DNA from 2 places in the Glaciimonas sp. CA11.2 genome. Region 2 is predicted to be linked to the other one. Evidence: riboswitches for the same ligand, from Rfam matches in the RefSeq annotation. Region 2 holds a riboswitch; the other holds the start of a gene.
The links. A riboswitch is a leader RNA that binds a small molecule or an ion and turns the genes downstream of it on or off. The one in region 2 is predicted to bind cobalamin.
Positions count from the first base shown of each region.

Region 1: linked by a shared signal. The riboswitch ahead of RGU75_RS21065 (TonB-dependent receptor domain-containing protein) and the one ahead of RGU75_RS07970 (CbtB domain-containing protein) in region 2 are both predicted to bind cobalamin.

Region 1 is NZ_JAVIWL010000001.1:4,872,087-4,888,092, forward strand. Features, by position in the region: gene RGU75_RS21055 (iron ABC transporter permease) at 1-461, opposite strand, end outside; gene RGU75_RS21060 (hypothetical protein) at 658-879, opposite strand; gene RGU75_RS21065 (TonB-dependent receptor domain-containing protein) at 1,102-3,003, opposite strand; cobalamin riboswitch at 3,152-3,452, opposite strand; gene RGU75_RS21070 (histidine phosphatase family protein) at 3,515-4,150, opposite strand; gene RGU75_RS21075 (adenosylcobinamide-GDP ribazoletransferase) at 4,164-4,982, opposite strand; gene cobT (nicotinate-nucleotide--dimethylbenzimidazole phosphoribosyltransferase) at 5,005-6,054, opposite strand; gene RGU75_RS21085 (P-II family nitrogen regulator) at 6,360-6,698, opposite strand; gene RGU75_RS21090 (NAD+ synthase) at 6,795-8,414, opposite strand; gene RGU75_RS21095 (GNAT family N-acetyltransferase) at 8,960-10,162, shown strand; gene RGU75_RS21100 (EamA family transporter) at 10,327-11,208, shown strand; gene ppa (inorganic diphosphatase) at 11,384-11,926, opposite strand; gene RGU75_RS21110 (alpha/beta hydrolase) at 12,186-12,959, opposite strand; gene RGU75_RS21115 (hypothetical protein) at 13,005-13,232, opposite strand; gene RGU75_RS21120 (GNAT family protein) at 13,588-14,181, opposite strand; gene RGU75_RS21125 (FAS1-like dehydratase domain-containing protein) at 14,358-15,248, shown strand; gene RGU75_RS21130 (acyl-CoA dehydrogenase family protein) at 15,258-16,006, shown strand, end outside.
Region 2 is NZ_JAVIWL010000001.1:1,843,169-1,859,174, reverse strand. Features, by position in the region: gene RGU75_RS07990 (putative cobaltochelatase) at 1-1,279, opposite strand, end outside; gene RGU75_RS07985 (cobaltochelatase subunit CobN) at 1,402-5,562, opposite strand; gene RGU75_RS07980 (ferredoxin) at 5,555-5,893, opposite strand; gene RGU75_RS07975 (CbtA family protein) at 6,115-6,909, opposite strand; gene RGU75_RS07970 (CbtB domain-containing protein) at 6,900-7,100, opposite strand; cobalamin riboswitch at 7,290-7,513, opposite strand; gene RGU75_RS07965 (alpha/beta hydrolase) at 7,781-8,659, shown strand; gene RGU75_RS07960 (hypothetical protein) at 8,930-9,172, shown strand; gene RGU75_RS07955 (DUF3761 domain-containing protein) at 9,269-9,721, shown strand; gene RGU75_RS07950 (NAD(P)-dependent oxidoreductase) at 9,928-10,896, opposite strand; gene RGU75_RS07945 (MFS transporter) at 10,920-12,203, opposite strand; gene RGU75_RS07940 (sugar kinase) at 12,327-13,277, opposite strand; gene RGU75_RS07935 (TIM barrel protein) at 13,379-14,146, opposite strand; gene RGU75_RS07930 (LacI family DNA-binding transcriptional regulator) at 14,389-15,459, opposite strand; gene RGU75_RS07925 (hypothetical protein) at 15,591-16,006, opposite strand, start outside.

The DNA of each region.
Region 1 (16,006 bases), 3.0 Mb from region 2:
CGCAAATCCCGATAAGCCAAACCAAACAACAGCAACGCCACAACAATCGCACCCGCAAACGCCGCCACATCAATCATCCACGCCGCACTAAAAAAAAGCATCGCAAACAACGCCCCAACCGCCGCCCCACCAGAAACCCCCAGCACATAAGGATCAGCCAAAGGATTACGCAACAACGCCTGCATCATCACCCCAGCCAAAGCCAACATCGCCCCAGTCACAAACCCAGACAAAGCCCGCTCCAACCGCAACTGCAACAAAGTCGCCGCCATACTTTTAGGTGCACCACGCAACACCTCACTCAAAGCGCCAAAAATATCAGAAAAAGACAACGTCACCGAACCAACCGCACAAGCAAAAACAATACTAACCAACGCCAACAAACCCAACCCACCCAACACCAAAATCGCCCGCCGCCCATCCCGCGACCCACGCGTAGAAGAAATTGACGATTTTTTCAAAGCTCCACTATTAATCACGCAATCTTTCAAACACAAAAAAATAATTCAAAACAAAACCCAAATATCAAAACCGTCAATACCAACGCAATCGCCGGTGCAGCCACAGTTGACGTTGCCTTTGACCTTACAGGCGCAGCCACAGTTGACGTTGCCTTTGAACTTGCAGGCGCAGCCACAGTTGACGTTGCCTTTGAACTTACAGGCGCAGCCACAGTTGACGTTGCTCTTGAACTTGCAGGCGCAGCCACAGTTGACGTTGCTCTTGAACTTGCAGGCGCAGCCACAGTTGACGTTGCTCTTGAACTTGCAGGCGCAGCCACAGTTGACGTTGCGGTTGTTCTTGAAGTTGAAGTTGACGTACTCCGTCATGGACGCTGCCAAGTATTTCAGCTGTCAGTCGGGAATTGTTGGAAGACATGTTTGAGCGTAGCGAGTTGGTCTTTCAACCCGACTGGCGGCTGAAATACTTGGGGACCCGCAGGGCAGCGTCAGTTGCGGTCGCCTTCTTTTTGGTTACTTTTTCTTGGCGGGGGCGCCGAGCCGAAGCAAGAAAAAGTAACTAGCTGTCGGGCTACCCCCGACAAGCCCCCACGGAGCAAAAGCCCCCCAACCTACCGACTACCGACCACACCCCAGCCAATCACCGAAACCCATACCGAACACCCAAAAACAAACTACTCCCAGCAGTCCCATAATACCGCGCCAACTCATAATCCTTATTGAGCACATTATTCCACCGCCCAAACAAAGACCACTTCCCAGTCAAATCAACACTAGCATACAAGTTAACCAAACTATACCCACCCAAAACAACCTGATTATCCCCATCATCGTACCGCTTACCAGACACCACCATCTCAACACCAGACTTCAACGCCCCAACCCCATACTCAAGCGCCACCGTTCCATGCTGCCGCGCACGCCGAGCCAGCAACTTCCCACTAGTATCATCCCGCGGATTCTGCACATCCAGCGAACCACGCAAAGCAAAATTACCCAACTTAGTACTGCCGCCAAAAGAAACCCCCTCAAGCGTCGCCTTATCAACGTTATAAGCACAACCATAAGGATGGCTATCCGGCTCAACCGGACAAGTCGTAGTCGAGACGATCAAATCAGTTATTTTGTTGTGATAGTAAGAAATATTTAACTGCGAAGTCCCATTGTCATACACCAACCCCACCTCCGCATTCTTACCTTTTTCCGGTTTGTTCGCCGCAACACCATAACCGGGGTAATACAACTCATTGAAAGTCGGCGCACGAAAACTAGTGCCATAACTGACATTAGCCCGCCAGTCCTGGTTCAAACGATAGCCATACCCAAGACTACCAGTCGCATGCGTACCAAATTGCGAGCTATTATCATTCCGGATACTAACGGTCGCCAGATGATCTCCACGCTTCAACTGGTACGATGCAGCAACCGAATTGGTCGTCCGGTCACCAGACAAACCGGTGGCAGAAACCTCCTCCTCACGTCGCTCAGCCAACAACTGCAAGACGTCTGTCCCGATGAACAAATCATTTTGCCAGCTGTAATTATTCTGCTTAGTCGTTACATCGCTGATCCCATCCGGCTGATCGCTGCTGATATAAGTCGATTTATCGGTAGTTTGCGACACCTGAACCTTACTATTCCACCAAGGCAGAATCTGGTTTTTCGAATACACAGCCACATTTTCAAGTTTTTGCACGACACGCGTGTCGAAATCCGAACCATCGTCGTACTGCGCATTCAACCGGCTTTGCAAAAAGGTCACGCCAACTTCCTGGCCCTTTGCCAGCTCCAACCCAAACTGTCCGCTGGCACTATCTTTTTTGTAGCCGTCTTTATCTGGATTATAAGAACTATACGGCGAAGGGTCTGGCTTAGTCGCTGAAAACCCATCTGCATTTTCATGCGCCACCGATATAGCGTAACTAAAACGATGGTCGCCTTCGGTCGCGCCAGAAATACTCGCATCCATGGTGCGGGTACCATAGCTGCCGACACCGGCAGATGCAGTCAAACGCGGCGCGCCCGAACCTTTCTTGGTAAAAATTTGAATCACGCCACCCATTGCGTCAGCGCCATAAAAACTACTCAAAGGGCCATACACGATTTCGATGTGATCAATTTGTGACAATGGAATGCTGGACCATGTAGCGCCGCCGGTCGTGGAAGACCCGACACGGACGCCATCGATTAATACTATATTTTGATTATTAGCTGCACCGCGCATGAATACCGATGCCGAAGTACCAGGACCGCCGTTAGCAGTGATTTCAATTCCACGTTGCTTTTGCAGCAGTTCAACCAGCGAGGTTTGTCCCGATAGCGCAATGTCTTCGGCAGAAATCGTCACGTTGTCGCTGATCACATCACTGGCTTTTTGTGGCGTGCGTGTTGCTGTGACTAGAACGGGCTCTAGTGACTTATCCGAGGCTTCCTGAGCAAAACTGGATGCGGAAAAAGTAGAAATAATAAGCGTAGAAAGGCACAAAGGCCCAATCATTCGCGCAGCGCGGCGCGGATGGGTCGGTGAAACAGTTAGGGTCATGATAATTTAAGCAAGAAAACAACCACCAGCTCGCCTCCCCGCGCGCTGGATTCAAAAGAAATACCTCCGCAAGACATTGCACTGAACAATCAATCCAGCAAAGTTGCCGGATCGCATTTCGCGACAGATCGTCCGTACCGCCTTAAAAGTAGTTCCACCTGCTACTGGCCGGTATCCGGGCTACCAAGTCCAACTGCCTTACCTTCCCGCGCGAAACACAGTGGTGTTAGAGGCAGCTTGTCACAATGTGTAATCAATATTTTGCAGCAACTACGCTGCAATTATCGGCCATAGTGAATAGGCCGACATTAACCGGTCATTCAACCAGTCATTCATTAAGCAAATTGAGACGCTTGTTTTCCGTTGCGGGGGCAGCACACGTATCGCGTGTTTCCCGTTTAACTGCGAACACAGCCGTGTTCGCGAGCACCAAAAGCACCGGCATTCTAATATTCATCTGCCTTTACAGCAACAATAAATCTTCGAATCCGCGTGCAAAATCCCAGCGAAATCAGCAGATTAGCGAAATCACTTCGCCGTAACCGATCTTATGGGCTGCGTTGGCAGCCTTTCGCGCAATATCCGCAATCGCCCTTGACGCTCCGATTGGCATGGAAGCCTCCTGGGATAAGGCATGGCAGGCTAAAAGGAGGCGAATAGTCCCTGCATGGCAAATGACGGCAACATCATCGCCATTGTTGTTATTTTCGCCACTGCTCGATGATGGTGAATGAAGTCGCGGCAACGCACGATAAAACGCATCCACGCGTGCCGCCATCTGCATCACGCTTTCTCCACCACCCGGTCGATAGTCAATCACCGCGCCCGCCCATGCATCGATCTCATCACGCGGGATATCCTGCCAGGATTGCATTTCCCATTTTCCAAAGTCCAGTTCCACCAGACGGTGATCAAGAGTCGGTGCCGGCCAACCCGGTTGTCGCGACAAACTATCCGCCAACCCCGCGCATCGAAGGAGCGGACTAGAAAACATCAGGACCGGCTTTGGCAGTACCTTTATCAATTGATGCAACAAACGCGTATTTTCTTCTTCGGATACAAGGAGGTCAGAACGCCCGTAGCACAAGTCGGATACAGCTCCTGGCGTGCTCGGCTTCGGATGACGCACAAGATGGAGTTGCATCATTATCTTAAGTACATCATTTTAAAAGCGGCATGGCAGCCAATAAACCAAGGTAAAAGGTCACTTCTGCCACCTGCTGCACGGCACCCAGACAGTCGCCGGTATAACCGCCAATGCGCTTAACGAAAAAGCGGGCGAGCCACAAGGTAGCAATAGCGCTACACACCAGACCAGCGGCTATCCCCGCCCAAGGCGCCCAACCCAAAACACCGATTGCCAATAAAGGTAACGCAGCGAAAGCCATCGCCACGCCACATTCAGGTCCGGACATCTGCTCTGCCAATGGTTTTGCCTTGCCCTCGGCTTTGACATACGTCAGCCGCCAAATCAAACTACTCGCCATCAAACGGGAAATAGGATGGGCCGTTAGTAACGCTGCCACGACCGCCCAGAACGGCAGGCTCACGAGTAACGTGAATTTCAAACCGAGCATCGACACCATGCCGATGACACCATATGCACCAACCCGTGAATCCTTCATAATCTCAAGAATACGGGCGGCAGTATAACCACCGCCAAAACCATCACAGCTATCAGCAAAGCCATCTTCGTGGAACGCACCGGTCAGATAAATGCCGCCAATGGTCGATAGCAACACCGCCACCGCGGGCGGCCACACATGGGCCGCCGCCGCATAAATCGCTGCCGTCACAGCACCCACAACAATCCCCACCGCCGAAAAATAACGCGAAGCTTGCTGTAACCATGCAGGATCGAACCCAACCCAGCCGGGAATGGGCAGTCGCGTAAAGAATTGCAGCGCAACGAAGAATAACCGCACTTGATGGGTGATTGCTTTGGTCAGACTACGCGAGCGTAACGCACTGGGTCGCATGCTGGACATGGCTATTCAGTATTCACTGTGCATGCGGAGGCGTAGAAATAGAATCAACCGCTGCCGAGTCAAAGGTCGCCATTTCCGTCATAAAAAGTACCGCCGCCTGCACCAGAGGTAATGCCAGCGCTGCGCCCGTACCCTCGCCCAAACGCAAACCTAATTGCAGTAATGGTTGCGCTTTAAGGAACGTCAACATCTGTTGGTGGCCTCGCTCGTCCGAGCAATGCGCAAAAATGCAGTAATCCAGGATTTCGGGACGCAACTGTGCGGCGACCAGTAATGCGCTGGTAACAATGAATCCATCGATCAGCAAAACCATGCGGCGTTCGGCAGCAGCCAGCATCGCACCGACCATCATGGCGATTTCAAAACCACCAAATGTCGCCAATACATCAAGCGGCGCAACGATGCCACCGTGAAAACTGACCGCACGCTGAATCACATTTTGCTTATGCAAAATTCGGGCAGCATCAAAGGCGGTTCCCGCCCCCACGCAATCGACCAGCGGCAAGCCGGTGATCTTGTGCATGATGGCCGCCGCTGCGGTGGTATTGCCGATTCCCATCTCTCCAAAACCAACGATATTGCCGGTTAGCCCCCCAATCAGGTCCATGCCGTGTTCCATGGCTGTGGTGCATTGCTCAGCGGTCATCGCCGACTCGTTAGCAAAATTTCGCGTTCCGAAACCGACTTTTTTACCGATTAACTGAGGAGGCCAACCGAAATCATGATTAACACCAGCATCAACTATCTGCAAAGCGCAATTATTTTGACGTGCAAAAACATTAATCGCCGCATTTTGGTTGAGAAAATTTTCAACCATTTGCCACGTCACACTTTGTGGATAAGCAGAGATATTCTCGGCGACGACACCATGGTCAGCGGCGAATATAAGGATAGCTGGCTGGATGAATGTCGGACGCGTGGTTTTTTGGATCAATCCGATTTGAAGGCCGATTGCTTCTAACGCACCCAAACTGCCTAACGGCTTGGTTTTATTATTGATGACAGTGGTGATGGTATTACTGAGATCGCTATCCTGAATGGATACAATGTGAGGAATCTGCATGGCGATATTGTCCGATGTGTTTCTGTAATGGTTTCTAGAATCTGCGCGGCGTCCACGATACAACGTTTGCGCCAAAACACTTCAGAAAACGGCAGCAAAGGTGTTGCTGCCCACATACTGCCGACATGCGCGCACAGCGGTAATGCGTTCTGCGTCAAAGGTAAGACAGCGCGGCCCGTCTGTATTCCACCTAAACTCCGCATCAGGAATTGGCAGATACACGATGTTACGACGAGCCGATACAACCATGCGTGCTGTAAAGCCAGGTTTTTAAGTCCGGTCTTAAAGCCCTGTCTTAAAGCGTCTTATACCGCTTCCGAACCAGTTTCGCCGGTACGAATGCGGATAACTTGCTCGACTTCGCGGACAAAAATCTTACCGTCACCAATCTTGCCAGTACGCGCAGCTTTGATGATGGCATCAACAGCTTGCTCAGCAAGCGCATCGTCAATCACCAATTCAACTTTTACTTTTGGCAAAAAATCGACGACATATTCCGCGCCGCGATACAACTCGGTATGGCCTTTTTGGCGACCAAAACCTTTGACTTCAGTGACGGTTAAGCCATTGACGCCGACTTCGGCCAACGCTTCGCGTACTTCGTCCAGTTTGAACGGTTTGATAATGGCAGTAATTTGCTTCATGACAACTCCTTTATGCAATTAACAAAAATCTTTTGATACAGGAAGAAAGAAAAGGAGACCAAGAGCGCTCGACACAATTATGTCATGCTCCAAGCTTCACTCTTTAAACTTTGAAGTAATCGGGTAACGCCAGTCACGACCAAACGCACGGTGCGTCACACGACAACCAACCGGTGCCTGTCGACGCTTGTATTCGTTGATCTTGATCAGACGCGTAATACGTTGAATATCTTCAATCGGATAACCGGCGGCTTCGATCTCGGCAATGCTCTGATTCTCTTCCATGTACATTTGCATAATGGCGTCTAACACATCATACGGCGGCAGCGAATCCTGATCAGTCTGATCAGGCCGCAGTTCGGCCGACGGTGGACGCGTCAAAATGCGGGTGGGAATCACTTCACCCAGCGTATTTCGATATGCGCACAAGCGATACACCAGCGTCTTGGCAATATCTTTAATAACAGCAAAACCGCCCGCCATATCACCATACAGCGTGCAATACCCCACTGCCATTTCGCTCTTATTTCCAGTGGTCAATACAATTGAGCCAAATTTGTTCGACAACGCCATTAGCAGGGTGCCACGAATACGCGCCTGGATGTTTTCTTCGGTAGTGTCTTCAGCTATGCCCTCAAACTCGCTAGCCAACGTGGATTTGAAAGCGCTGAAACAATCATTAATGGATATTTCATCATAGCGCACACCCAGTCGCTGCACCATATCGCGCGAGTCAACCCACGACATTTCTGCTGTATAAGGAGACGGCATCATGATACAGCGTACTTTTTCAGCCCCCAGCGCATCGACCGCGATCGCCAACACCAATGCCGAATCCACACCGCCAGACAAACCCAGCAAGACACTGGGGAAACCATTCTTACCAATATAGTCGCGCACGCCCAACACCAAGGCCTGGTAGACCTGCGCCTCTACCGACTGCGTAGGCGTAATCGAGGATGGGCCAACCAGCGGTGTCGCGCCATCAAATTCGATGATCTGCAAGTCTTCCTGCGCGTGCTTCAGCTGCGCCGCGACTTCACCGTACTGGTCCATCACAAACGAGTTACCGTCAAAGATCAATTCATCCTGCCCGCCCACCAGATTGGCATACACCAGCGACAAACCTTTTGCCGTGACGTTCGCCCGCATGATGTCGTAGCGCAGATGTTGCTTGTTCATATGGTACGGCGAGCCATTCGGCACCAATAAAACCTGCGCGCCAGCGGCACGCGCGCGCGCGGGCGCATGCGAAAACCAGGTATCTTCGCAAATATTCAGACCGAAACGAACGCCTTTTACTTCAAAAACAAATGGCACATCAGAGGCTGAGAAATAACGCTTCTCGTCAAAAACAGCATCGTTCGGCAACGCGTATTTGCAATAAGTACCTGACAACGCACCATTAACGATCACGGATGCAGCATTAAAACGTGCGCCATTTTGCAAAATGGGATGGCCGACCACAACATGTACGTCACGTAAATCTGCCAGGTCCGCGATCAATGCGGTCATTGCTTCCTCAGTCTTATCGTAGAAAGCCTGACGTAATAATAAATCTTCTGGCGGATAGCCCACCAACGACAACTCCGGCGTTAATACGATGTCCGCGCCCTGCTGAGCGGCACGACGTGCAAATTCAGCGATTTTGGCGCGATTACCGGCAAGATCACCGACGGTGCTATTGATTTGAGCGATGGCGACTTTGACTGTCATGGCGATGAATATGAAATGTAATTGATGATGAAAACAGCGAAATTAGGCGAAATAACAAATTCAAGCCCCGATTATCGCATGGGTGTCACATGCGTATCGTTTATGTATAACCTATCTTCCGCTTGCTTATCTCTTCGCATGCGCTATTTGTTGCTTGCGCCCGGCTAATCACATATTTATTGGATTGCTATTGCGCTTTATTCTCACTGTTTAGCCTGATCGTCTCTCTTTTATAAAACGTTTAGGAGCTTATAAACCCCATTCAACCCTCACTTAAACACAGAAAAAGTTGTCTTCCCGTGGCCCTAAAGGCTTTCAAAGCCCAGATGAAAAGTCACTACGATACGGTTTTCTTGACTATTTATTCTCATGACCACCATGCCATTGTTCGCGAAACTGGACCGAACACTCGGCATAAAAAGGCCTGTAATAGCAGAAACTTCCATGACGCCAACCTTTATTAGTCATGCCAGAAGATTATCTCCGAGAGTGCTAAACTCAATCCTTTCCTCGTAATCTCTGGCTTCCCAGATCGTATTGACTAAGTGAATAAGCAAACACCACCACCGCCAACATTGAAATTTACACCCCGCATTGTTTCCTCTCTGGATGAAATTGGGCAACCCGCGTGGGATGCTTTGCTTGCGCTTCAAGCAGAGAACAATCCATTTTTATCCTTTGCGTTTTTGCACGCATTGCACGAAACCGGTTGCGCCTCCGAAAAATCTGGCTGGCAACCGCAATATTTAACGTTGTGGGATAACGCTGAGGAAAACACTAACGATACGGCAACCGTGCCGCAATTGATGGCAGCGCTTCCCCTGTACGTAAAATACCACTCGTATGGCGAGTACGTGTTCGACTGGGCCTGGGCGGATGCGTATCAGCGTAGCGGTTTGGAGTATTACCCAAAGTTGCTGTCGGCAATTCCATTCACGCCCGTTACCGGCAGTCGCCTGCTGGCGCGCGATGCGGCATCCGCTGCGGCGTTGATCGACCTGCTGAAAACCTTACGCGTAGATACGCAGACTTCTTCTACCCATATTTTGTACCCGCCGCCAGAACAGGCCAAAGCGCTGCATGCGGCAGGATTTTTATTGCGCAGCGGCGTCCAGTTTCATTGGCTCAATCCGGGTTATCGTGACTTTGATGCATTTCTCGATACATTAGAACGTAAAAAACGCAAAAACATTCGTGCCGAACGGCGTAAGGTCGCCGAGGCTGGCGTCACCTTCCGACACGTACGCGGTGTCGATGCAACAGAGTCAGACTGGGTATTTTTTAATCGCTGCTATCGCCATACTTATTCTGCCCATCATTCCACACCTTATTTAAACCTGGCATTCTTTCAACGCATCGGTGCGACGATGCCACAAAATATCTTATTAATCGTGGCCGAGCGCGCGGGACGACCAATTGCGTCATCACTGTTGATTCACACAGAGACAACCTTGTATGGTCGCTATTGGGGCGCAATTGAAGAAGTCCCTTGTCTACATTTTGAAACCGCTTATTACCAACCCTTAGAGTTTTGCATTGCGCAAAAAATCGGTTGCTTTGAGGGCGGCGCACAAGGCGAACATAAAATGGCGCGTGGATTTCTGCCACAGAAAACCTGGTCAGCACATTGGCTCGCCCGCCAAGATTTTTCCAACGCCGTCGCCAATTTTTTAGAGAGGGAAACCGATGACATTGAGGCTTATATGGATGAACTCAATGATCGCAATCCCTTCAAAGGCGACGGTTGATTTCCTAATACCCGCTTTGCGTCTTGGCGCGCGACCACAGTCGACCAACTTGACGCATAAGCACCACCGCACCACCAACCGTTACCCCTTCCTTATCGATCAGAAAGATTTGCTACCACGCAGCGCCCATCCGTAAGATGGCCCTGTCACGCAGAACCTCACCTATGCAACCGACCGACATTCTTCTCGCACTTCTTACCGTCACCATTTGGGGTTTTAATTTTGTCGTCATCCGAATAGGTCTGCATGACTTACCACCTTTATTTTTCTCGGCCCTGCGTTTCATTTTTGCGGCGATACCATTGATATTTTTCATCAAGCGCCCAGCCATACCCTGGCGTCTTTTGATCGCTTACGGTCTATTCCAATTTGCGCTGCAATTTGCGTTGCTGTTTTCGGGCATGCATCTGGGATTTACGGCGGGACTCGCGTCGTTGGTGATACAGCTTCAGGCCTTCTTCACCATCGGATTAGCAGTCTTGATTTTAAAGGAGCGTCCACGCGCCGCACAATTAATTGGCGCGTTTATCGCATTAGCTGGCATGGCCCTGGTTGCCATCCATGTTGATGGCACTGCCACTTTCATCGGCTTCTTGCTCGTGGTCTGCGCTGGCGTGAGTTGGGCCTCAGCCAACATCGTCACCAAAACCATCGGCAAAGTCAATCCATTGGCGCTCGTAGTATGGGGATCGTTAATCGCCGTGCCACCTTTATTATTGGCATCATTTTTGACCGAAGGCCCCGCTTCATGGACCAATGCAATCAGCCACTTCACCTGGATATCCGCTGGCGCGGTACTGTTTAATTCGTATCCAAATACGATCATCGGCTTTGGTATCTGGTCCGTCCTGATGCGCAAATACCCGACGGCCACTATCGCGCCATTTGCATTATTAGTGCCGGTAGTGGGAATGCTGAGCGCAACGCTGGTGTTAGACGAACCGTTGCAATGGTGGAAAATTGTGGCGGGATTACTCGTATTATGCGGACTGGCTTTGAATCAATTCGGCGCAAAACTCATGCTGATACTCAAACCAAACAAATAATGCTTAAGTGACGCCTATCAACAACAAACGATGCATCAAGCGGACTTGAACGGGCAAAAGTTGTACCGTTTTAGTGTTAATTACTTGCAGCCACTCAACATAATCGCAGGCGTTATTTCTTGCGTGGCATAAAAAAAGCGCACCGAAGTGCGCTTATCTTAAAAGGAAGCAAAAATTATTTTGCTTCCAATGTTTTATTGTAAGCTGCCACACCCGCCAAAATTTCTTCGCGCGCATCTTCTGGACCGCCCCAACCATCAATCTTGACCCATTTACCTTTTTCCAGATCTTTGTAATGCTCAAAGAAATGTTGAATCTGGTTCAGGCGCAATTCATTCATATCTTCAGGCTTTTGCCAATGCGTGTAGATACTCAACACTTTATCGACTGGCACGGCCAATAGCTTGGCATCCTGACCCGCTTCATCCGACATTTTCAGCACGCCGATAGGACGGCAGCGCACAACCACCCCAGGAAACAACGGGAAAGGTGTGATCACCAACACGTCAACTGGATCACCGTCATCCGACAAGGTTTGCGGAATATAGCCGTAGTTACACGGATAATGCATCGCCGTACCCATGAACCGATCAACAAAAATCGCGCCCGACTCTTTGTCGACTTCGTATTTGATTGGATCAGCATTCATTGGAATTTCAATGATCACATTGAAATCATTCGGCAAATCACGCCCTGAGGATACGTCGTTCAAGCTCATGTTGTCTCTCGTCTTGTAAGGATGGGTAAAATAATGAATGCGAAATTATAACGGTTCCAGACGCCATCATGCACTGCAACATTTAAAGAAGACGGCGAATCATTATCAAAATAATAATAATGTTACAATTTTGACCGCTTTCTAAGACCTTTTTACTATCCACAAATACAATGTGTTATGCGCACAACAATAGATTTAAAAAGAGTGCCTCACCACATGAAGTAATTGACGCTAAATGTGGTGAGCAATGCGGCATACATTACGCCACAAAATCCACCACGGCATTTAACACATCATCTTGCTGGTCCCGATGGGGTGAATGGCCACAATGCGCAAGGGCAACATACCGTGCATTCGGCACAGCCGCCACGATCAAATCGACTTGATTCATGCTGAAATACTCGTCCTCCACGCCTTGAATAACGAGTGTTGGCGCGTGAATATCCGCCAGGAATTGCTCGATATTCCAGTCTTGAAAAACCGGCGAGACCCATGTGTCGTACCAAGACCAAAAAACCTGATCAACATCTTTATGATGCCTTTGGAGTTTTAGACGAAAGTCAGTCGTTTCAAAGGCTTTTTTAGCCTTAACAATACCTGCAATCGCCTGCTGCTCGACATTCACGTGCGGCGCTTCCAGCACAATAGAGAGCACACGTTCGGGAAACAGCGCAGCAGCAATAATCGCCATTGATGCACCATCGCTATGACCGAATAAATGCGCCTGAGTCACGCCCAATGCATCCATCACCTGCGGTACCAATTTCGCTTCCTGCTCAATATAATCCGGCAGACGCTGGCCTAAAAGCCCATCAGAGTCACCATAACCCTGCCGCGACCATGCAATCACCTCGAGACCCGTAACACGCGCCAGTTCGACAGGGAAATTGCGCCAGATCGAAACTGATCCAAGCGCCTCATGCATGAGCATAATCGGTGGCTGCGAGCCGGGCCAGCGTTGATAAGCTAACCGTATGTTATGAATTTCAACGAAACCCTTTTCATCCATAATATCTTTCTTGAAGTTGTCCATGAACTTAACGAACGGTTAGTTGTATGTCAGTCTACAGTTCCTTTATCAGGCAACAGACCCATTTAGTGCCAATACTTCCTCTTGTGCTTTTTTCAGTAGAGATTGCGCCGTCTCCAAGACTTCCTGAATGGTAGATTTTTGAAGTTGGTCGTACTCGCTGTCAAATGCCATGGACAAAGCAGCGAGGACCGCAGAAGTACGACTGTGCAGAATCGTGAGACTGTCCAGGATATCGATCGTTTTTACGGTACGTGTTTGAGCGTTTGCAGACATGGCAACTTCCTTGGATAGTGTTTAATCCGCGCCCCGTTTCCAAGCGGGGTGGGCGGAAAATGGCAGGGTTGGAAAACCAGTATCCAAAGCAACCGGCAGGCCGAAGCCTCCCCACCATTACCGCCCAAAGAAGGCGTAACAGGGTTTTCGCACGAAAAAAAACGGCATTGCGCCGTTCGTACGCTTTGGATAAATCAGGTTTCCAATCCCGAATCCCTCTTTTTCAGAGACATTTTTAGTATCTAGTAGTTTTGGCGAACACGCAAGCGTTAAGGTTTATCCACCGCAGAAAACATGCTCCCACAAAGTTAATACGACAAAATGCAGCGAGGGCAGCTTTCCATAAAACTACTCATCATCTCGGCTTGGTAAGTTGGTAATTCAAGTGCACCTTCACCGTCGGCCATTCACCAGCAATAATGCTGTACACGCACGTATCACGCAAAGTACCGTTTGGCGAAATCTGATGGTGCCGCAAAATACCATCCAACTTAGCGCCCAGTCGCTCAATACCAGCACGGCTTTGCAGATTAAAGAAATGTGTACGAAATTCGACCGCGATGCAGTCCAGTTGTTCAAAAGCGTGCGTCAGCAACAGAAGCTTGCATTCAGTATTAAGCGGGCCGCGCTGGACCCGTTTGCGATACCAGGTTGAGCCGATTTCAAGACGTCGATTTGCCGAATCGATATGCATATAAGTCGTCATCCCAACTGCCTGACCGGTGGCGTTGTCGATAATCGCAAAGGGCAGCATCGCACCCTTCTCTTGCAGGTCGAGACGTCTGCTGATCTCCGCGTCCAATTTATCAGGCGTCGGGATCGCTGTGTACCACAAGTCCCAAAGCTCGCCATCTTTCACGGCCTCGATCAAATCATCTTTGTGTGCAGGCGACAACGGTACTAACGATCCGAATTGTCCGGTCAATGTTACTGGTTGCGTCAAGCTCATCTTCCTCTTTCTTTTAAAAATCACGACTACTTCGTTATGAAATGATAATTTTCCGCGTCAACGCGCAGGGAGAGAAACTTAACCGAAATCGCAGCCCCCCTTCCAAAAATGCAAATTGCAGCATCGCAGTACCTCGCACACACTGAATGCTTCGATTGAAACTATAAACTGCCATCATGACCTTCGATACCCCTGATCCTCTTTTATTGCAACAGTGGGTCGGAAATACGACAACTTCCGACGACCTTATCACGGTCGGCGCTGTCAACGCACTGGCTGCAATCCTTGACCGCCCGACTTTATTCGCCGCAGGTGCAGCTTTGCCGCCGTTATGGCACTGGATTTATTTCTGGTCAGTAGCGCCTCAGGCTGAACTGGGCAGTGACGGACATCCACAACGCGGCGGCTTTTTGCCGCCTGTGCCTTTGCCACGCCGCATGTGGGCTGGCGGTCGGCTGAAGTTCGGTCCCCCACTTCCGATCGGAGTCGTTGCAACCCGCTCCTCGCGTATACAAAACGTAACCGAAAAACGCGGCGCATCCGGCAATCTGGCTTTTGTAACCGTCCAGCATCAAGTTGCGCATGCAGGCCAAGTTTCTATTACCGAAGAGCACGATATTGTTTATCGTGCCATGCCAGAACGGGGCGCTGCCACTTCAGTGGCCAAGCTTGCGCCGACCGAAGCCGCATGGTCGCGCACCATCACGCCGGACCCAGTGCTTTTATTTCGTTACTCTGCACTCACTTTTAATGGTCATCGCATTCATTATGATCGCAGCTATGCGAGCGAGGTCGAGGGCTATCCCGGTCTGATCGTGCATGGTCCATTGATTGCTACGATGTTGGCCGATTTACTACAGCGCAATATGCCGGACGCGTCATTGGTCGCATTCAATTTTCGCGCAGTTGGTCCATTGTTCGACACCGAACCCTTCACCGTTTGTGGACAGCCAGACGCCGATGGCCGTACGGTGCGACTCTGGGCCAAAAACAATCGCGGCGAACTCGCCATGCAGGCGGAAGCAACACTTGGCGAACTTGCCGACGCAACAGTCAACCCATCATAAAGAACCAGAATGTCTACTCAAACCAATACTTACGAAGATATCCGCGATGCTGTGCGCGCTTTATGCAGCGAATTTTCGGGAGAGTATTTCCGCAAGATCGATGAAGCGCGAGGCTATCCAGAGGAATTTGTTAACGCGCTGACTAAGGCCGGTTGGCTGGCTGCGCTGATTCCGCAAGAATACGGTGGCTCTGGACTTGGCTTGACCGAAGCGTCCGTGATCATGGAAGAGATCAACCGTGCTGGCGGTAATTCTGGTGCCTGTCACGGTCAAATGTACAACATGGGCACGTTATTACGACACGGTTCGCCTAAGCAGAAAGAATTGTATCTGCCAAAAATTGCCAGCGGCGAATTACGCCTGCAATCGATGGCCGTAACAGAGCCAACCACCGGCACAGACACCACCAAAATCACCACCACGGCAGTACGCAAGGGCGACCGCTATGTCGTCAATGGCCAAAAAGTATGGATTTCACGGGTCCAGCATTCGGACTTAATGATCTTGCTGGCCCGCACCACGCCGCTAGCCGAGGTGAAGAAAAAATCGGAAGGCATGTCGATCTTCGTGGTTGACCTGCGTGAAGCCATCGGTAATGGCCTGACAGTGCGCCCTATCCTGAATATGGTGAACCACGAAACCAACGAATTATTCTTTGAAAACCTCGAAATTCCAGTCGAAAATTTGATCGGTGAAGAAGGCAAAGGCTTCAAATATATTCTGGATGGCCTGAACGCAGAACGCACGCTGATCGCCGC
Region 2 (16,006 bases):
GACTACGCGGATGCGGATCAGGAATACTGCGCACCATACGTCCTTGCGAAGCATCTTGAATGTCGCTACGGCGACCGGCAACGACTGCTGCACCGTGGGCATTGATACCGGAGATCGAGAGTTGGCGGGCGTTGGCGGCTGCGGCGATGGAAAATACCTGATGCTGTTCGGCGTCGTTCGATTTTCCCGTGTCGTCTCCCGTGTCATCCTGCTGATCCGGATTATGTTCTGATGCATCGTTGGATGATGGCGATGGCAAATCAGGTGCCGTGGTCTGTTGCATCAACTCATCAAGCTTATTTTGATCCAAACCCGGCTGCTCAAAAGGCTTGCGACGACGACGATGCGGCAATACCAGTTGCGCGGCCTGACGGATATCCTCGGGCGTGACACTTGTGCGCCCTTCCAGCGCAGCCAATGCACGTGCCGCCTTGTGCATAACAATGTCTGCACGCAAACTGGCAACCTCAAACTCGCAGCAAAGATGGCTGATCAGATCCAGTAATGCATCGCTCATTTCGACCGTTGGCAGCAATTTTTGGGCAGCGGTGAGTTGGGCTAGCAAAGCTGTTTGCTGTACCGACCAGAGTGTAGAAAAGGCGGTCGGATCGGCTTCATACCGGATACGACGCCGTACTACTTCTGACCGAAGTGTTTTGTCGCGCGGCGCGAACACCTCAACCATGAGACCAAAACGATCCAGCAATTGCGGTCGCAAGTCTCCCTCCTCCAGATTCATCGTGCCAATCAACGTCAGACGCGCCGGATGCTTGACCGAAAGACCTTCCCGTTGTACCGAATTGACGCCCATCGCTGCCACATCAAGCAACACATCGACCAGATGATCGGCCAGCAAGTTGACCTCGTCAATATAGAGAATTCCACGATGTGCGGCGGCCAGCAAACCCGGTTGAAAAGTACGTGCGTCGCCCTTCAATGCGCGTTGCAAGTCCAGCGTGCCGAGGACACGATCTTCGGTTGCACCCAGCGGCAAGGTCACAAACGGTACGCTCGCCGACGTAACTGTCCGAGCCGAATCGATACACGCATCGCATAAACTTGACGGCTCATCGGGGCGGCAGTTAAAGGCACATCCCACGGTCCGCTCAATGCGCGGCAGAATCGCTGGCAAGGCACGTGCGGCGGTACTTTTTGCGGTGCCTTTGTCGCCGCGAATCAACACACCGCCAAGGGTCGGGTCGATCGCGCACAGCAGCAACGCGGTCTTCAACTGCGGTTGGTCGACAATGGCGGAAAAAGGAAAATTCAATATTGTCATAGCTCTATACTTATTTATCCGAATCCAGCAACGTTGCTGGACCTTTCTACATGGACTAACGCACTCAAATGCGCGCTCACATGAACGCTTACATCCCAGCTCGATGTGACTTCATTTTGGCATCAGCCAGCACGCGGGGTTTCGCCCCGCGCTTCCAGTAGCGTTTCGCTGCGCAGATACAGCTCCCGTAATGCGTCCAGTGTTTCCGGTTTTGGCGCTGCCCACATGCCTCGGCTGGCCGCTTCCAACAGGCGTTCGGCGATGGCATTTTGCGCCCATGGATTGGCCTCCTGTAAAAACTGTTGCATGGTTGGATCGAAGCCGTAAGTGCTGGCAACCTCTTCGTACATCCAGTCGTCCATGACCTGCGCGGTGGCATCGTAACCAAACAAATAATCAACGGTTGCGGTCAGTTCCAGACCACCTTTATAGCCATGCCGCTGTATGCTGGCAAGCCATTTTGGGTTCACTACCCGTGAGCGGAATACGCGCAGCGTTTCTTCTTTCAGGTCCCGCACTTGCGCTCTGGCCGGATCGTGACTATCGCCAAAATAATGCTTGGGCTGCGTGCCGGTAAGGGCGCGAATGGTCGCAATCATGCCGCCGTGAAATTGTAAGTAATCATCACTGTCAAAAATATCGTGTTCACGATTATCCTGATTATGCAATGCAACCTGTACACCGGATAAACGCACACTGAAGGCGTCGCGCTCATCGATCCCTTGCGCCTCACGCCCATACGCGTAACCACCCCAATTGACGTAAGCTTCGGCAAAGTCGGTATCGGCCTGCCAGTTTTTTTCCTGAATAAGCGGCAGAATTCCCGCACCGTAACTGCCCGGTTTGGCACCGAAAATCCGATACGTAGCGCGCCGTTTGGCTTCGGTCTCTTGCATGCCCTTGCCGAGCCAGCCGTCGAGTTCGTTCAGATAATGTTTGCGGATAAAATTGTGCGTCAGTGGCTCATCCAATATCAACACGGCGTTCACCGCGTCATCAATGAGTGTAATCAACTGCGGAAACGCATCCCGAAAGAAACCGCTGATACGCGTCGTCACATCGATACGGGGGCGCTTGAGTTGATCTAGCGGAATCACCTCGACGCCAGTGAGTTGACGGTTTTCCGGACGCCACAGCGGACGCACGCCAAGCAGCGCCAAAATCTGCGCTACGTCATCGCCATGGGTACGCATCGCGCTGGTTCCCCAGATGCTGATGGCGACACTTTCGGGATAGGCGCCGGTTTCGCGCAGATGTCTGCTTAGGACCTCATTCGCCAGTTGCTGACCCACGCGCCAGGCCGATTGCGAAGGTACGCTGCGAGGATCGACGGAATAGAAATTGCGCCCGGTCGGCAGTATGTGCGCCATGCCTCGCGTCGGCGATCCACTCGGACCGGCCGGAATATAGCCACCATCGAGACCATTGAGCAGATTATCGATTTCGTCTGTCGCACGGGCCAGATTGGGGACTAAATTGGTACAGGCGAAGGTGATGACCCGACGCAATCCTACAAAGCGCTCAGTCGTTTGGGATGAGATGAGCGATGCGGGCGCAATCTTGTTAGCTGGTCGCGCAACGCTGCTTTTGATCTGAAACTTTTTTGCCTGAGATAACATGCTGAAAGGACGTGCCGCAGTGACAACGAGGGTCGGTTGCATTAACGGCTGAGTGGCAGCTTCCGCGCCCGCGACGCCGCCGAATAACGCGGTCAAAACCGGTTCGATGGCGTCTGTGGAGAAGGCTTTTTCTTGCAGTGCGACGAACAGTTGGCGACATAACACATCAATCGCATCTAAGGCATCGGCGCGGGTCACAATCGCGCACTGCGCCAAACGTGCCAGCGCGGGATCGGCGTTTAGACGACGACCTTTGTTGTCGAGCAACATATCCATACTCAAGCCAAAGAGTTTGGCGATTTCTTCCTGCAAGCCCGGCACATCCTGATTCGGCAGTCGTACCAGCGAAACCAGCATGTCTACTAACTGATTATCGGCTGGACGCTCGCCGAGAATATGCAATCCGTCGCGAATTTGGGCCGCGCCAAGTTCGCACAGATAACCGTCCAGATCTTCGATTAGATGCGCAACCCCCGCACCGTCCAACGTACTGAGCGCGGCGGGTAGTTTGTCGTCGTGAGCATGGGGATGATCATGCTCTGCTTCATGATCATGGTGATCGTGTGCGCCGTTTCCATGACCGTGGTCATGGTCGTGGTCGTGGTCGTGGTCATGATCGTGGTGCAGCAATCTTGCCTGTAAATCAGAATCGAGATTGGTCTGTTTGACCAGTTCCCAAATTTGTTGCTGCAACAGCGGCAACTTGCTGGGGTCCAGTACTTCGACCTGATAATACTCATCCACCAATTGCGTCAACTGGGCCAATGCGCCGTATGTGTCGGCGGTGGTCATCGGTGGTGTCAGGTGATCGACAACGACCGCGTGCGCGCGCCGTTTGGCCTGTGCGCCCTCGCCCGGGTCGTTGATAATGAACGGGTAAAACAAGGGCATATCCGCGAGCAGCGCATCGGGAAAGCAATTTTCCGACAAGCCAACACCTTTGCCGGGCAACCATTCCAGCGTGCCGTGCTTGCCGACATGGACGATCGCATCGGCGCGCCATGTGTCACGCAGCCAGCGATACAACGCGTAATAGTGATGCGTCGGCGGTAAGTCCGGCTGATGATAGATCGCGTCCGGGTCCATCCCGTAGCCACGCGGCGGCTGCAATGCGACAAAGGTATTGCCTAACGCGATTCCTGCCAACACTACGTGATCGTCGTGCACATAGGCCGCACCGGGTGCTGCGCCCCATTGGGCGACCATGCGCGCTTGCATTTCTGGCGGCAAATCGGCCAGCCACTGCGCATATTGTGCGGCTGGAACGCGTCCAACCGCGTTGCGTAACTGCTGTTCGGTGAGATAGGTATTGTCGTACGCGCAGCGATCAATTAGGTCATGAATCAAGGCGGTGCCGTTCTCCGGCAACTCCCCCGTTTGGTAACCTCGCGCTTGCATAGCCCGCAGAATTGCCATCAACGAGGCGGGCGCATCAAGGCCGACCGCGTTGCCGATTTGGGCGGCTTTGCTATTGGCATTGGTAAAAATAAATGCCACGCGCTTATTCGCGTTTGGCGTATGTTTCAGGCGCGCAAATCGCTGTGCCAGTCCCGCCACTCTGGCGATGCGATCCGGCATCGGTGCATATTCCATCATCTGACCAGCGGCGCTGGCAGCTTTGGTCTTGAAAGAAATGGGGACGGTAATGATACGGCCATCAAACTCTGGCAAAACCACGTTCATCGCCGCATCCAGCGGGTTCATACCCCGCGCAGATTGTTGCCACTGATCTTGCGTCATGCCGCTGGTGATCGCTTGCAACACGGGAACGTTAAGTTGTTCCAGCACCGATACCGACCATCCGGCGGGAGTCGGTCCGCCCGGGGTAATCTCGCCCATGGCAAACGCGGTGGTGTTGATCAAGACATCGATTAGCGCTGATTTTTTTTCCCGTTTACCACTTTTTCCGTCTGCCGTGAAATACCGCAACGCGGTCGGCAAGTTGGATTCACCATCGGCGCCGCTGCGCAACGAGGATGTAAACACCGGCAAAACGTTCATGCCGCGTTGTTCCAGTGCCGCGATCATCGCGTCGATAAAGCGCGTGTTGCCACTCATCCAATGGGCGCGATAAAACACGATGCCAACACCCGGCCGGTCACATTTATCCTGCGCCGAGTGCACAGCCATCCAATCGGCTGTCGTCGCGCCCTCCGCCAGATCGGGGTGATAGATGCCATGGTCCGGCAAAGGTTGCGCTGGTAGATAGCCGAACCCGGTCAACATCAGATGATCCGAAAGGTAGCGCAACAACTGCGCGAGGTTGACACTGCCACCGGCATGAAAATAAGACAACGCTTGCTCTGCCACGGCTGAAGAGACGGTCGAGACGGCGGCGAGTTCAGGATCGGGCTCACCCGTGCCACTGATGGCAATCAGATAACAACCATTGTCACGTGCATGGCGTAGTAGTTCGTTAAAACCCGGCACGCCTCCCAATCGTCCCAACACACGCAAAATAATAATCCGCGTGCCAGCCAGATCACCCGACAACAGATCAGCGATGTGAGATTCTTTATCTAGCGTTTGCAGGTTGATCCCGGTCACGAGCGGAAAATCCTGCGGCAATTGGCTTTTAGCGCTGAGCAATACCGTTAAATCATTGGCGGTGTGCGTTAGCAACGCGATGGCAGAACCAGGAGAATAAGGTGGCGCGTCAGACATCGGTTTCTTTCTCTGTTACGACGTCGCCGCTACCAAGTCGATGAAACACCAGATCAGTCACTTCATGACCGTTTTCAAGATGCTCGGTGACGATGCGCTCAATAGCGGTCGCATCTTCGCAGCGATACCATATTCCTTCCGGATAGACCAACGCCAACGGGCCTTGATTTTTGCAGGCAACCATACAGTGGGTGCGCGTGCGCTTAACGCGCAACTCCGGCCGTGCATCAATGGCAGCGCCAAGAATGCCGAACATGGCTTCAGCACGCACACCATCTTCAGTACAACGTGGGCCGGTACACATAAAAATGTGTCGGGAATGGGTTCTCATAAGCTTTTCTTTGGAACATACAACAGCTAGTGCAGTTATTTCATAGAAGGACTATGATGATTGTTAAGAATGAGAGGAATCAAAAATTGCACATAAAAACAGCAATTGATCCATCAAACATATCCACAATCAGCTAGTTCCATTTAATTGCATCACGGTCAAAAATAAAACGTAATATTACGTAATACACTTGCTCGACTGCTACTTTTTTTGCGATAAATTTAGCCTTTGGGGTCGCCAAATTGACGCTTCAAAAAGCCGAAAGCGCCTCCCAAAGCAAGCCAAAATAGGCCGTTTGCAATCGCTGTTGCGACAATAAACGCCCTCGCTAACTCAGCTGGCGCTGCACCGCCGTGTATCTGCGGCTCTGGCGCACCCAATAAATGCGGCGTCAAAATCAACATTACAGCGAGCAATTTCAACGACCAATGACGCCCAAAAACGAGGAGAGCCAAAGAAATGGCTGTCAGCGTCGCTGTAGCAGTCCACCACAATTGCCGGTCAAGTAATGGCGCAGCTTGCGTCCCCGGCACTTCGGGGGCAAGGCCAAGTGAAGGGGCAACAAATACGACGACATATCCGGCAAGTCCCCACAACAATCCCTCTTGCCAACCGCTAATGCCACCACGTAGCAAAATCGCTGCACCCAATAAGAGTGCAAAACCGACCGCCATCGTCACGTTTGCCATCACGGTATAAAGCGTGCGCTCGATGCCGTTGGTCGGCTCCCATTCCTGCGCCTCGTGATGATGCTCTGTCGCGGAAGGTGGCAACGTTGACACCGATGACGCTGGAGGCAGGCTTGCTATCGCTGACGCTGGTTTGATTGCAGCCGCATGTGCAGCCGCTTCCTCGTAAACTTCCGCCTGAGCAATAATCGGCGTTACTTGTATTTTTTGCACCGCGGTGAGTACCAATCCGGCGAATAATCCAGCCAGCAGAACTGACGATATAAAGCGCTTAACCCCCGGCTTTATTGCTAAAAAATCACCAGTGTTAGTCCCGCTCAATGACATGGGAATCCAGCCGAATGACGACCGTCATGCGCCGCATTATGCAATGTCATGTTGTGAGAAAACCCCATCGCGTAAACCAGCAATAGACCGACTATTGCACTCAGCAATGCTGGAATAACGCGATCTTTCCAGGTGGCGGCAGGGGCTGCCGTAACAATGTGATCAATAAGACCAGTTGAGGATATTGCCATAGCGATCTTCCTTTTTTATAACTTACAACGATATGACTGGCACACGGCCTCCGCACCAGAACGGAGTGTGACCAGGAAGGCATAAAGGTGCAGCAAGAATGCAGAAAGCGCGACAGCAAAAGACGAGGAAATACAAGACGGGGTGCACAGGAAGGCAAGGCAATCCATCTGAATCGCCCGCCGCGACACAAACTGCATAACACTTTAGGCCGGTATCCGGGCTCACGAGGTGAAATCTGCTGACAGACTTCGAAGTTCGCGCCTTCCCATGCGTTGGCACAGTGGCGTACTGCAAACTTTTTACTCGCTTACCGTTGCGGGGGCAGCGTCGGATTAATGCCTGGGCACGCACCGACTTCCCGTTTAATTTTACGCACGACTGCACGCAAAACACCTAAAGCTATTGCTACCCGCCGAGTATAGGTTGCGACTTATCAAGATGCAAGTTGAAGCTGCTTTGTTTCTATTGGATGATCTAATAGCGTTTGCCAGTGTTACTGAAAGGTTTAACTGACACCGGTTAAGCTAATGTCAGTGTGCCTTTAGTTGTGCCGCGGTGCGGGAAGATGCGACAACAAGTTCGGCGTCACTCCACTTCGGGCTTTTAAAGACAGATTGTAATGAAATATTAACAACAGAAGCGCTATACAATTCATCCAAATATAAAGAGGAGAAACACCATGTTTACAGGATTTGAACGTCACGTCGCTGAGGTCAACGGTACGCACATAAATTATGTTCGCGGAGGCAATGGACCAGCGTTGCTTTTGTTGCACGGCCATCCACAAACGCATGTGATCTGGCATAAAGTGGCACAACAACTTGCGCAACACTTCACCGTAATTGCTGCTGATTTGCGCGGCTACGGCGATAGCGGCAAGCCAGTCGGATTGGCTGATCACAGCAATTATTCCAAGCGCACCGTCGGCCAGGATCAAATTGACTTAATGAAAACGTTAGGTTTCAAGCAATTTTTACTCATGGGACATGACCGCGGCGGACGCGTTGCGTACCGTATGGCACTTGACCATCCTGATGCGATTCTCAAACTGGTTTTGCTGGACATTGCGCCGACGCTGGCAATGTATGAAAAAACTACGATGGAATTTGCCAGCACTTACTATCATTGGTTCTTTTTAATCAGGCCCGCTCCCTTTCCCGAAATACTACTCGGCGCGCATCCCGAAGCCTATTTAGAGCACACCATCGGCGCACGCAGCGCAGGTCTCGGACCATTTACGCCGGAGGCGTATGCTGAATACCTGCGTTGTCTGAGTGATCCAGCCACCATTCACGGCATTTGCGAAGACTATCGCGCCAGCGCCAGCATTGACCTTGAACACGAACGTAAGGATCTCGCCGACGGCAAGAAAATTCAGTGCGATACGTTAGTTTTGTGGGGCGCGCATGGCGTCATCGAAAAGTGTTTCGATCCTCTCAACGAATGGCAGCTACTCACCAAAAACGTCACCGGCAAGGCCCTCGACTGCGGTCACTATATTCCGGAAGAAGCACCAGAAGCGCTCATGGCCCAGGTCATGCCGTTTTTTATTGAATGAAAAATGAAAAATGAGAATTGATAGCCACCTGGTTTGATAGGGGTTGAGCTGCTGGAAGAATGTGGGCAACTTGCTCATCGGCCACCGATGAAAGCCACAACTTAACGCTCAATAATTAGGCGAGGCAAACGTCGCTTACGTTGCCTAAAATCAACTATATACAATACCATCTGGGGTTATTTGCAAACAATTGTTACTGGGTCAACCAGTTTGGCTTTAGGCGCGTTTCTGTATTGCTATCAGACGTACATTTTTTGAAAAGGAATCATTATGCGATCAAAAATTATCTTTGTGCTGACCTGCGCACTCACCCTTGCCGGAACCTCTGGACTGGTCGAGGCCAAAGGCTGTTTGAAGGGTGCTGCAGTAGGTGGCGTTGCCGGTCATGTGGCGGGCCACCATGCCGTACTCGGTGCGGCTGGTGGTTGTGTGGTTGGACGCCATATGGCCAACAAAAAAGCTGCTGAACAAAAAAATCAAGCCGCAACGACACAACCCGCGCCATCAAAGTAAATCGACAAAATCGGGCTAGTTGTTGCATACAAGAAGGCTAACATTTTCCTCTTTTTACCTGATTTTTTTACTTTTCTTACTGTATAGGAACTTAAAATGAAAACTTTATTACTCTCCGCAAGTTTGGCCTTAGCTTTGCTGACATCGGCCGGAAGCTATGCCCAGGCACCGGCAGGCGCTCCCGCAGGAAGCACCGGCCTATGTAAAGATGGCACTTATTACTCCGGCGCAACCAAAAGTGGTGCATGTTCTGGCCATAAAGGCGTGAAGGATTGGTATGCGACCAAAGCCACAACACCAGCAGCGACACCGGCTGCAACACCAGCGCCAGCATCAAAACCAATGGCTGCCCCAAGCGCAGCGTCGACTGCTAGCTCGGCGGTCGCTCCCGGTGGCGGTCCCGGTTTAGTGTGGGCAAATACCAGCACCAAGGTGTATCACTGCCAAAACACCAAGTATTACGGCAAAACCAAAGCGGGTGCTTACATGTCAGAAGCTGACGCAAAAACCAAGGGCTATCACGCCGATCATGGCAAAGCTTGCGGTTAATGGGTTAGAAGTATTTCAAACGACATCCGTGATGGATGTCGTTTGCGTTGGCGGTAACCTATCGCCAGAATGTTTCGGATCACCTCGATAGCGCACTGCACAGGTAAAAAAATGACGCCCTCTTCAGTATTTCCATTTTAAAAAATAGTGGAAATACTGAAGAGGGCGTTGTGTCATCAATACAGTCAATCAAGATATTGGTCGGGTTAGCGTTTTGGATTGACAATGTTCCCTGAATATTTGCCATCCAAAGCATCAATCAAATTTTGCGCTGCACAGACCGCCATTGCGTGCCGTGTTTCATGCGTAGCCGAACCGATGTGCGGAAGCGCGACGACATTTTTCATGCGCAATAACGGCGAATCTTGCGGCAACGGCTCGCGCTCAAATACATCAAGCCCTGCGCCCCGAAGCTGACCGTTTTCCAGAGCGGTTATTAACGCCGACTCATCGATAATACTGCCGCGTGAAATGTTGACCAGAATAGCCCGGGATGGCATCAAGGCCAACTCGCGCGCGCCAATCATGCGTTCAGTTTGGGGCGTTAGCGGTACGGTAACACACACAAAATCGGAGGTCTTCAGCAAATCATCGAGCGGTGTAAGTTGCGCTCCGTAGGCTTTTTCGGCAGCGACGTTGGGCGTGCGGTTGGTGTACAACACCCGCATCCCAAAACCACATGCGGCACGTCGGGCGATAGCCCCGCCGATGCGACCCATCCCGATAATACCCAACGTTTTCCCTTGCACGTCGGTACCAAAACACGCCTCGCCGATACTACGCGTCCATTCACCAGCACGCACATAATCGGCCATTTCCACTACCCGCCGTGCAGTCGCCAGAATCAAAGCGAAGCCGGTATCGGCAGTGGTTTGTGTAAGAACGTCTGGTGTATTCAGCAACGCGATATTGCGGCGGGTCAGATCATCTACATCGAATTGATCGGTCCCGACCGAGATTGTCGAAATCGCCAACAGTTTTGGTGCAGCATCAAGGATCGCGGCATCGATTTTTAAACTCGCACCGATCATGCCTTCGGCGTTGGTTAATGCAGCGATGAACGCCTCCCGATTACCGTCATTGACGCTGTCAAATTGCAGTACTTTAGAGCGCTCTTGCAACATTGCCAGCACATCTTCCGGCACTTTTTTGTAGAGTACGATTATTGGTTGCATAGCTTGTATTTCACCTTGGATAGTTAGCGTGTTGCCGGTTGCAAATGACGCGGCGCGACCACTTCCACTGGCGGTTTTACCCATAGCATCAGCAACACCGACATCAGCAAACCACCTGCCATGAACAGATAGGACGCCAACGGACTTCCGGTTGCGCCATTGAGATACCCGACCACATACGATCCCAGAAAAGAACCGAGCGCACCCATGCTGTTAATCAACGCCATCGCGCCACCGGCAACGTTCTTAGGGAGAAGCTCGGGAACAATTGCAAAGAATGGACCGTAAGGCGCATACATCGCGGCACCGGCAATCACCAGTAACGTGTAAGACCACCAAAAGTGACCGGTCCCGATCAGGAACGAACCCAGAAAAGCACATGCGGCCAACAACAAAGCTGGCCATACAAACAGCTTACGATTCTGCAATTTATCCGACGCCCATGACGACAGCAACATGGCGATGATCGCCGCCAGATAAGGAACTGCGGATAACCAGCCGGTTTCGACCATACTGATAGACGACGCATTTTTAAGGATAGATGGCAGCCACAATACGAAGCCATACACACCAATACTCCAGCAAAAATATTGCGCACAAAGCTTCATGACCGCTGGCGACTTGAATGCCTCACCATAATTGCGGACCGGCTTCATCGCCGCTTGCTCCAACTCCAGCGCGGCTTTAATATCAGCCTTTTCTTGCGGTGATAACCAGGTCGATTCAGCCGGTTTATCCTGCACCACAAACCACCAGATAACCGCCCATATTACTGCCGGTATACCTTCAGCGATCATCATGTGACGCCAGCCGAAACTGTTGACCAGATAACCTGATAAGACCGACATCCACAACACCGTGACGGGATTGCCTAAGATCAAAAACGTGTTGGCACGTGAGCGTTCGGTTTTGGTGAACCAGTTACAGATATAAATCAACATCGCTGGCATCACCGCTGCCTCGACCACGCCAAGCGTAAAGCGGATCACCATCAGCATGGGGATATTGCTGACCATTCCGGTCATCGCAGCGCACGCGCCCCACAAAATAAGGCTCCAGAAAATCAGCTTTTTGACACTACCGCGCTGCGCATACATCGCGCCTGGAATCTGAAAGAAGAAATAGCCCAAAAAGAACAGAGCACCGATCAACGATGACGTGCCATGCGAGACGCCGAGATCGCTGTTAATCCCTGCTGCTGCGGCAAAACCGTAATTGGCGCGATCCAGATATGCCAGACTGTATGTGATAAATATAATCGGCATGATGTACCACCAACGCCGTACTGCTAATGTTTTTGTCTCCATGATTTTCTCTTTAGTTTTGAATCTATGTTGAGAGTGAATTTTAATTTTTGAATTACTTGTTGAATCTTGTTTTTTTATTCAGATCGGCTTCTTAAAAATCATCCAGCCTTCATCCGAAACAAATCAGATTATCGCCAACTCTTCCTGATCCAATCTGGCGCGGGTGGGCAATCCTTCGCTATCGCCGATGACTTGAATAGCCATGCCACCGATACGGTTACCGCGCTCTACCGCAAACGCCAGATCGCGCCCTTCCAGCAGGGCGCTGATCACGCCGACCGCAAAACCGTCGCCCGCGCCGACCGTATCGACTACCTTTGCGACCGGCAATGCTTCGACGGTTAACGCACGGTCGGCGGTGCGTACGTAGGCACCTTTTTCACCTAACTTGATGACGACACCTTTAGCACCGCCCGACAGATAGAAGTCTGCAATTTCACGCGGTGTTTGCAATCCTGTCAAAATCCGTCCTTCCTCTAAGCCGGGCATGATCCAGTCGGCATAGGCGGCCAGCTTATTCAGGCGTGCGATCATCACATCGCGTGAGGCCCATAAGGTTGGGCGCAAATTGGGATCGAAGCTGATACTTTTTCCTGCGGCGCGCATTTCCTGCGCGATATGCAGCGCCAGTTCGAATGAGGTTTCAGAAATTGCCGGCGCTACGCCGGATAAATGCAAATGACGCGCTGCGCCAAAGTATTCCGGCTTATAGTCGGCCAATGACAAATGACTGGCCGCCGAACCCTTACGGAAGTATTCGATTTGCGGATCGCTGCCATCGTCGCTGCGCGACTTTAATTGAAAGCCGGTGCGATAACGGTCATCAATGGTCACTGCACCCGTATCGATGTTCTCGTCGTTGAGTGTCTTGAGGATAAAACGCCCGAAGGAATCCGCGCCGACACGACTGGCCCAGCCAACCTTAAAACCTAAACGCGCCAACCCGATAGCGACGTTAAGCTCGGCACCCGCGGCCCGTTTGACAAAGGAAGTGACGTCACCCAAATCGCCAGGTTCGGTGGCAACAAACAAGGTCATGGCTTCGCCATAAGTCACAACATCAAGTTCTTTCATTACATTCTCCGTAAATCCTGATATGGCATTTTTAATGCAATCACATCTAAATTAAATAACGTCCAAAGGCAATAACCCTCAATAACCTTTATCGTCCATAGTCAAACCGACCGTAACTGTGCAACATGTTGCTTCGCGGCGGGCCCGATTCCCTGATCAGGCAGCGGGTATTCGATTCCACGCGGGACGGTCTTTGGCAATACTGCCAGACACTTGCGCCAGTAAGCCAGCGTATCTTCATTGGGCGCGGCCGCAAAACGCCGCATGCCTTCGCCCTCCACGCCTTTGCAATGGATGTAATGCACGTAGGGAGTTAATTGCTGCGCCGCCCGGAGCGGATCTTCGCCCGCCCATATCCAGTTGCCTATATCGAAAGTCATTCCGACAGGCAGTTTTGCCATACTACAAATGGCGAAGAAATTGGTGAAGTCGGCGATTCGTCCACCGGTTTGGAGTTGTCCGTTTTCGACTAATAACGCAACGTTGCTGGCCGCCAATGTGGCGCGCAACGCACTAACGTCAACGTCACCCGCGAAATGCCCGAGTTGGAGTTTGAGGGACGATGCGTTTAATGCTTCGGCCTCGCGCAACAGATCCGAAAGTGCATCCAGATTGAGCGCGCCATCGTCGAGAAATAACGGTGTGGGCGCGGAATACACAGCGAGCAACTGTTGACTATTGAGTGTTTTTGCCAGCGCTTGCAGCGCGTCAACGCTATGGCAAACGGCATCATGAAATAGCTCGCGCCGGATCTCAATACCATCCGCACCGGCAGCCACCGCAAGCGGCACGAGCGTGGCGTGGCCTTGTTTGATGACGGACTCTATGCCAAAAGATGAGGCGACAATAACGATCTTTGGTAACGGCAAAACTGTCTCCTGATTTGCTGACGGCGCTGTTGGCTCGGTGCAGCAGATGTTCGAATATTTTATTTTTTTACCCTGAATTTCGGCGTGACACGCTCCATTATTTTTCAATTCAACGCGATGGAACCGTTTCCATTTTATGACGTAAAAAATTGGTGACTAATTAATTTTCCCCATAAAGAAACAATTCATAAGGCAAAAATAGCTTGGAACCGATTCCAAGATAGCCGGTAAAAAATGCCTCGTCAAGGTTTTTTTTGTGATATCTCGTTGAGGGTTGAGCCCCGTATCTTTAACTCGCCCGGAAAACTGAGTACTCGCGCAGAAGTTGCCACACCATCAATACGCTGTATCAAAAATTCGACAGCGGCATGGCCTATATCGAAAGTTGGTTGCCGGATACTGGAAATATCCGCGCCCGCCAAACCTGCCCACTCCGGATCATCAAAACCGAGCAATCCGATATCCTTCGGCCATTGCGCGCCCAATTCACGTAAGGCAAGCGCCGCGCGTAAAAGCACGCGACCGTTACTTGCCAAAATGGCAGTCCGGTGCAAGGCAGTACTCGCCAGGCAGTGCCGCAATGCCGCATCAAGCGTAGCCGGTTCACGCAGATCAACTTCTGAGGTGACACTGAGACATTTTCCGGCGCTGGCATCAACCAGTGCGCGCATCGCGTGGTGGCGTTCCTGGCGACTACTGATCAGTCCGATAGGTTCGGTCAAAAAATGAATTGCCGTATAACCCTGATCCAGCAAATGTTGCGTCGCCAGCCTCGCAGCCTGGTCATTGTCGAGGCCAACCATATCGCATTTAATACGGCTGGCGCGACGATCGATCAACACCAACGGAACGCCAGTGCGCGTGATCGCTTCCAGATCTTCCTCCGGTAGCGCGATTGGATTGACCACCAATCCCTCTACCCGATAATTAGTTAGCAACTCCAGATAGCGTTGCTCAAGCTTCAGTTCGTTGGCCGAATTGCACAACATCAACATATAGCCGTGCTGCTGGCATCCAGCTTCAACACCGCGCATCACCTCGACCGAATAAGGATTGGTGATATCTGCCACGACCATGCCGATCAGACGCGTACGGCCTCGCTTTAAACCACGTGCCATCTGATTCGGCCGAAAATCGAGCTTTTGGATAGCGCGCGCTATCCGTTTACGCAACTCTTCCGACAACGCATCCATCTCGCCGTTCAGATAACGCGAGACGCTGGTTTTGCCGACCTGTGCTTCCCGCGCAACGTCATTGATCGTAGTGGTGCGCGGAATACTGGCGGATGCGCTAAGGTTATTTTTTTTGATCATGGTCTGGTAAGTGTCGGCAAAACAATTTTGCCGCGCCTATTATTCCATGCATGCTAGCGCCTGTGTAACCAATCACATCAGCGCCAGGTCGGCGCTATATTGATATTGCCGCCAGATGCGCATGTGCCGTATTACCGCAATTGCATCGTCAAAACCGAAAACGAGTCCGCATGAAACTGTGGATCTTGCTTCTTCAGGTCCGGCCCCGGAGCTGGTTGCGTAAAATCCATCGTGAACAAATACGCCTGACCGCGTTGAGGGTCGTAAGCCATATTGTGCGCCCAGGGTCGCGTGCCGACAAAACCCAATGTTCGATAGTCATTTGGCCCCGATTGCGCGATCACGGTCAGATTCGCATCTACACCGCTTGCTACCAACAGTCGCCGACGTTTTGCGTCGTAAGCAACTGCATTGACCGCATGCGTGATGGGCAATGATGCCTTTAACGCACCGCTGTCGAGATCGGCCACAACCAAAATAGGTGAGTTGCCGCGACAAGCCACGAACAACCGGCGATTTTGCGGATCAAGCGCCAGTGCGCTTGGCT